Regions from separate parts of the [Micrococcus luteus] ATCC 49442 genome, predicted to be linked through region 2. Evidence: predicted binding sites of a transcription regulator. Region 2 holds the regulator's gene; the other holds the start of a gene.
The links. The regulator HspR, encoded in region 2, represses chaperone genes until heat shock. The targets are predictions, from matches to a motif close to AAGTTGAGTCNNNNNGACTCAACTT.

Region 1 (3,410 bases), 2.3 Mb from region 2:
CAGGACGGACACCCCCACACCTTGTCCTTCTTGGCCGGTGCCCGAGGCGACCGCACAGTCTCCCTGGGAGTAAAGGACTTCGGCCAGTCCTCTGATCTCCAGGACGCCTACCGGATCCACGGCATCGACGAAGCGTCCATCGTCAACGCGGCGCTGAACCTCGTTCGCTAACATCGACGCCTACCGGTACCGGGGCGGGAGACAGTCGTCTGGCGGGACAGGAAGCGGGGCAACGTCCACGTCGAGTCAGCGGATCGCCGCGAGTTGGCGCCCTTGACTTCTCCGCTGACCGTTGTCAGTCTTTTCGACAACAGGGGGCGTCCGTCCGCTCCCAGCAAGTGGAGGCTACTGATGCACCGTGCCAGGTCGCTGATGCGTTCTGCGACTTCCGGGGACCGTGTAACGCGCCTTGAGCTGTTCTTCGATCTGGTCTTTGTCTTCGCGCTATCTCAGCTGTCCCATCATTTGCTGGAGCACCCTTCGTGGGTGGGCGCCGGTGAGACATTTGTGCTTCTTCTTGCGGTCTATAAGGTGTGGGTGTACACGACCTGGTCGGCGACGTTGCTGGACACTTCGCGGCTTCAGGTGCAGTGGATGCTGCTGATCGTCATGCTTGTCACACTGTTCATGAACGCCTCAATCGGCTCAGCGTTTGGCGCCTTCGGCTGGCTCTTTGCTGCGAGCTATCTCCTGGTTCAGCTTGGCCGCGGTGCGTGGATGCTCACGGTCGGACTTGACCGCACCACCCACAACCATTTCGTGCGCACTCTGATCTGGGGGTGCATGAGCGCGCCTTTTTGGATTGCCGGCGTCTTCTTCGGTCCCGAACGCCGCTTGATGTTCTGGGGTGTCGCTGCCGCGATTGATCTGGCCGGCCACATGCTGGCGCATCGGTTGCCGGGCCGGAAGACCGAAGGAAGCCGTGTCCCGCTCCCGGGGGAGAGGATCTTTGAGCGGTTCGGGTTGTTTTACCTGATCGCCCTCGGCGAGACGATCCTCTCAACCGGCCTGGCGATAGCAGGCAATATGGAGGATCCCTTGATACTTCTAACCGGGACCGTAAGTTTTGTTGGAAGCGTCGCGATCTGGTGGTGCTACTTCCATGGCCTTGAGCAGGAGATTTTGGAAAAGCTTGCTTCTGTTGATGATCGGTTCCGGCCGGGTATATTGGCGGGCAACACGTTGGTGGTGTTACTCGCGGGCCTGATCCTGGTGGCGGTTGGTGATCAACTCGTGATCACCGATCCGGGCGCGCGCCCTGATCTGGCCATCGTTCTGTTTCTTTATGGCGGGCCGGCTCTTTTTCTTGCCGCCCGGGGCTTTTTTGTTCGTCGCGTACTGGGCCACCGCGGACCATCCGATCTCGCCGGCATCGCGGCCCTGGCGGTCCTGGCAACCTTGAGCTTTCGCCTCCCGGCCTTCGCTGCCGCTGTGGGGGCCGTTCTTCCCCTCCTAGGCGTAGCAGTTTTCGACACCGTGAACCGCCGCCGAACGCAACAGGCAGACCACTGACGGCCTATTGGATGCCAGGGAATATATCCTGGGCCGGCTTTGACAGCCTAAGGAATCTTCTGCCAGTCCTCTCCCCCGCTGTCCCGCGGTGCACCGTTACACCTTTCGCAGCCCGTGTCCTGTTGCAGGCTGAGGGATGTTGTCACCGGGACCGATCCGGCGGCAGTTGATCGCTGATACAGGCACGACGACGCGCCGTTCGTAACGTGGATTCCGACACCTGCCGCCCTATGACCCGGCAGCTCGGTGGACTGCGAACATAATGACGAGAACCGGCTCCGGGAAGTCCTTGGGCGGTGCCGACCGAATCGATGGCCCGATCCCCCGGGTCCGTACCCTGCCCACTGCTGCATCCGGGAATAAATCCGTTTTCCCAACGTTGAGTCAAGTACACTCAACTCTTACGGAGGTTTCATGGCTGCATTTCTTGGACCGGCCGAGTCCGGCCACGGCTCGTTCGACGAATTCCTTGCCCGATACCTGCAGGGCCAGCGCGCGGCCGGCCCCGGGCACCCGATGGACATCACCCGGCTGCTGAGCCGGCGCACCCATGACGTGCTCGCACGTGCCGCACAGTTCGCTGCGCAGCACGGTCACATCCATGTCGACGCGCTGCACATCCTGCGTGTCATGGTCGAGCGGGAACCGGCCGCCGACTACATCCGCCACGCAGGCGCGGAACCTGCTGCCGTCGCCACGGCGGCCGAGGAGCGTCTCCCGGAGCAGGCAACCGCCAGGGCGGAAACGACGCCGGCCCTGACGCCGTCGGCCCAGCGAGCCCTACTCGACGCCTATCAGGTTGCCCGGGCATTCGGCTCAACCTACATCGATCCCGAACACGTCTTCTTCGCGCTCGTCGTCAACCAGGAGGCCCCGGCCGGGCAGGTGCTCGCCGCGGCCGGGGTGACGCCGGAGTCCCTGCAGTCCGGTCCGCGCGGGCGGTCCGCTCGGCGTGGGACCACGCCAAGCGGCGCGGAGACCGGACAGTCGCAGGAAGCTGCCGCCGGGTCTGACACCCCGACCCTGGACACCTACGGCAGCGACCTTACGGCACGTGCCCGCGAAGGCGGCCTGGACCCGGTGATCGGCCGGAGCGCCGAGATCGAGCAGACCATCGAGGTCCTGGCCCGGCGCACCAAGAACAACCCTGTCCTGGTCGGGGAAGCCGGCGTGGGCAAGACCGCGATCATCGAAGGGCTGGCCCAGGCGATCATCGCAGGCGCCGTGCCCGAACAGCTCCGCGGTAAGCGCGTCATTGCCCTGGATCTGCCGGCCATGTTGGCCGGAACGCGGTACCGCGGTGACTTCGAGGAGCGCCTGACCAAGGCGATGGACGAGGTCGGTTCGCACGCCGGGGAAATCATCCTGTTCATCGACGAGCTTCACACGGTCGTCGGAGCCGGCGGCGGGGGCGAAGGCGGCATGGACGCAGGAAACATCCTGAAGCCGCGACTGGCCCGTGGTGAACTTCATCTCGTCGGCGCCACCACCCTGAACGAATACCGCAAGGTGGAGAAGGACGCGGCACTGGAACGCCGCTTCCAGCCCGTACAGGTCGGCGAGCCGAGCGTCGAGGACGCCGTACAGATCCTCGACGGCCTGCGCGGACGGTACGAGGAACACCACGGCGTCCGCTACACCCCCGAGGCGATCCGCGCCGCCGTCGAACTCTCCGCACGCTACGTGACGGACCGTTTCCTGCCCGACAAGGCCATCGACCTCATCGACCAGGCAGGTGCGCGGCTGAGCCTCAAGCTCGGCCCGCAGACCGATGCGGCTGTTCTACGCGAGCAGCTCGCAGCCCTGGAAAAGTCCAAGAACGATGCGGCGGCAGCGGAACGCTATGAAGAGGCCTCACGGCTGCGGGATGAGATCGAAGCAGTGAACGGGAGGCTCTC
Region 2 (3,410 bases):
GCGTAAGGTGAGATAACCACAAAGCTCGCAGCGGTACAGGGGCCCCGGGAGTGGCATCGGGCCTACCGGAGCTGGGTGGCGAAGGATCGCAGATCCTTCGCCACCCAGCGTAGGGGCGGGGGCCCCTGTACCGCGGAGAGCTGTCAGTTGCAAGACTTCTGAAAGGAAACGCCATTGGCTAGCCAGGATTGGGTGGACAAGGACTTTTACGCGATCCTTGGTATCGCCAAGGACGCTTCCGACGCCGACATCAAGAAGGCGTACCGGAAACTTGCCCGCCAGCACCACCCGGACACCAACGCCGGGAACGCTGCGTCGGAGAAGAAGTTCAAGGACATCTCCGAGGCCTATTCGGTGCTCTCTGATCCGGACGAGCGCCAGCAGTACGACGCCATCCGTGCCATGGGCGGCGGGGCCAGGTTCGCGCCGGGCGGAGCCGCAGGCGGCAACGGCGGTTTCGAGGACATGTTCGGCGGCCTGTTTACCGGCAACGCCGGCCGTCACTCGGGCGGGTTCAGCACAGCCGGCGGCATTCCGCCCGAGTTCGCCGACCTGTTCGGCGGCGGCTTCGGCGGCCAGACCGGCTTCCAGCGCGGACCGCAGAAGGGCGCAGACCGCACAGCGACCACCAGCATCTCCTTCGCGGGGTCGATCCGCGGCACCACCATCGGTTTGCGCGAACCCAGCGGCGAAGTCATCGACGTCCGGGTTCCCGCAGGCATCAAGGACGGCCAGAAAGTACGCGTCCGCGGCAAGGGCCAGCCGTCCCCGGCCGGCAACGGCGACCTGGTCGTTTCCGTGTCCGTCAAGCCCCACGATTTTTACACGCGCGACGGCGACAACCTCCGCATCCACGTCCCGGTCACCTTCCCGGAAGCTGCTTTGGGCGCGGACATTGAGGTGCCCACCATCGACGGCGAAAAGGTTAAGGTCCGCGTTCCGGCCGGCACTCCGTCGGGCCGCACGCTCCGGGTCAAGGGCCGCGGTGTAAAGACCAGCAAAGCGACCGGCGATCTCCTGGTGACCATCGACGTCGCGGTTCCCAAGAACCTGAACAAAGAGGCCGAGGCGGCCGTCAAGGCGTTTGCCGAAGCCACCGCCGACGCCGATGTTCGACAGGGCCTGGCCGCCAAGGCCCGGCTCTAAGCAGCGGAGCAGACCGTGGACATCAGTGCTGACCAGCCGATCTTCGTGATCTCGGTGGCGGCTGAACTGGCGGACATGCATCCGCAGACACTCCGGCAGTACGACCGGCTGGGCATTGTCTCGCCCAGCCGGGCACCGGGGAAGTCCCGCCGCTACTCGCAGCGCGACGTGAACATGCTGCGCCAGGTCCAGCGGCTCTCCCACGAGGGCGTCTCGCTTGAGGGCATCAAACGCATCCTTGAGCTCGAGAACCAGGTGGCCGCACTCCAGCGCAGGGTGAGCGAGCTCACCGAGGAGATTGCCCGCCGTCGTGATCCCCTGGACTCCAGGATCTTCGCCGCCGGTGCAGCGGGAGATGTGGTGAGCCTTGCCCGTGGACAGCGGCCCCGCGCACGGTCCCAGGCCGTTGTCGTCTGGCGCCCCAGGGCCCTGGGAACCTAGGCACCGGAAAAATAGAGTACTCACTACTCGTGACGGGTCCGCCCGAAATGCCTTGAATGGAACTATTGCTGGTCTCACAGCACAGGTTCGTTCAAGCCTCTGGGGGGTTTAACGTGTTTGGTTCTTCTGTCGTTAATTTTGCAGGTTCCGGTGTCGGGCTGATCCTGCTGGCCATCGGCCAGACCGTGGTGGTGATCTGCGCGTGTTCTGACATGGTGCGCGCGCTGTCGGTGCCGAGATCGCACCGGCGTTACCTGGCGAGCACGGTTTTCCGGACTCTTGCCATCCCGTCCATCATCGCCACCGGCATGAGCGTGCTGATCGACGCACTGTCCTGGTCCTGGACCGACGTATGTATGTCCATGTTTGTGATGGTGGCGATCATCTTCCGCCTGCATCATGACAAGGACGAAGACAGCTGGTGGAAGGGCAAGGGCAAAAGACTCGCCCGTTGGGCCCGCCACCAGTTCAGTTCCGGTACAAGGGTGGCGCCGGCGGCAGGCTAACGTGCTCCGACCCGCAGTGTGTCCGGCGGTGCGGCCAAAGTTACGGTGCGGAATATTTCCCGCAGGTTTAACTTTCCGGCCGTCCCTGCACGCTGTTTATTCCACACGTTTGCGGTAAGCCCGGACCTCCGCCGGGGCCGCGGGCCCAACCCGAAACGGCCTCGAAACCAACCAGGCAGCCCGCTGAAACAATTCGCTCCTACATTCAACGCAAGGGGTTACTTCTCAAAACCCCGGAGGCGAGCCGCTGACCAGTGCAGCGGCGGAGTGAGAAGCAGGTACACATGAGGGTTTCGGTCACCAAACGCGCGTTCCTTCCCCTGGCGGCGGCCGCCATGGCCACGGTCCTGGCAGGCTGCGGCAGCCAGATTGCGGACCCGGCGTCGGCAGGCTCTACCGCCAGCAGCGGCACGTCCTGTGTCAACACCTCCGGCAGCAGCATCAAGGTGGGGTTCATCAACTCGCTGTCCGGCACCATGGCCATCAGTGAGAGCACGGTCTTCGACTCCCTGTCCCTTGCCGCCGAAGAGATCAATGCTTCCGGCGGCGTTTTGGGCAAACAGCTCGAAGTCATCAGTGAGGACGGCGCCAGCGAACCGACCAAGTTCGCGGAGCGTGCCGGGAAACTGATCCAGCAGGACTGTACCGCCGCGGTGTTCGGCGGCTGGACCTCCTCAAGCCGCAAGGCGATGCTCCCGGTGTTTGAGGCCAACGACGCACTGCTCTTCTACCCCGTGCAGTACGAGGGCCTGGAGTCCTCGAAGAACATCTTCTACACCGGTGCCACCACCAACCAGCAGATCATTCCCGCGCTGGACTACCTGGCCGAGCAGGGTACCAAGTCCCTCTTTCTGGTGGGCAGCGACTACGTCTTCCCGCGGACAGCCAACAAGATCATCCAGGCCTACGCCGCGGCCAAGGGCATCGAAATCCTCGGCGAAGAGTACGCCCCGCTGGGCTCAACGGAATTCTCCACCATCGTCAACAAGGTCCGGGACTCCAAAGCCGATGCAGTCTTCAACACCCTCAACGGCGACAGCAACGTGGCCTTCTTCCGCCAGTACAAGAGCGTCGGCCTGACGGCGGACAGCATGCCCGTCGTCTCGGTTTCCATCGCCGAAGAGGAAGTTCCCGGCGTCGGCCTGGATAACGTGCAGGGCCAACTGACTGCCTGGGATTACTACCAGACCCTGGACACGCCCGCCAACAAGAAGTTCGTCGCCGCGTTCAAGGCCAAGTTCGGCGCCGAGCGCGTCACCAGCGACCCCATGGAAGCTGCCTACACGTCGCTGTACCTGTGGAAAGCGATGGTGGAGA

Region 1: the regulator HspR is predicted to act here: its motif matches at 1,889-1,913, upstream of GUV69_RS06015 (ATP-dependent Clp protease ATP-binding subunit).

The regions. Positions count from the first base shown of each region.
Region 1 covers NZ_JAAAXP010000001.1:1,316,983-1,320,392, forward strand. The annotation lists gene GUV69_RS06005 (transketolase-like TK C-terminal-containing protein) at 1-171, shown strand, start outside; gene GUV69_RS06010 (low temperature requirement protein A) at 373-1,512, shown strand; gene GUV69_RS06015 (ATP-dependent Clp protease ATP-binding subunit) at 1,927-3,410, shown strand, end outside.
Region 2 covers NZ_JAAAXP010000001.1:3,607,673-3,611,082, forward strand. The annotation lists gene GUV69_RS16415 (nucleotide exchange factor GrpE) at 1-6, shown strand, start outside; gene GUV69_RS16420 (DnaJ C-terminal domain-containing protein) at 175-1,146, shown strand; gene GUV69_RS16425 (heat shock protein transcriptional repressor HspR) at 1,162-1,587, shown strand; gene GUV69_RS16430 (hypothetical protein) at 1,644-2,093, shown strand; gene urtA (urea ABC transporter substrate-binding protein) at 2,378-3,410, shown strand, end outside.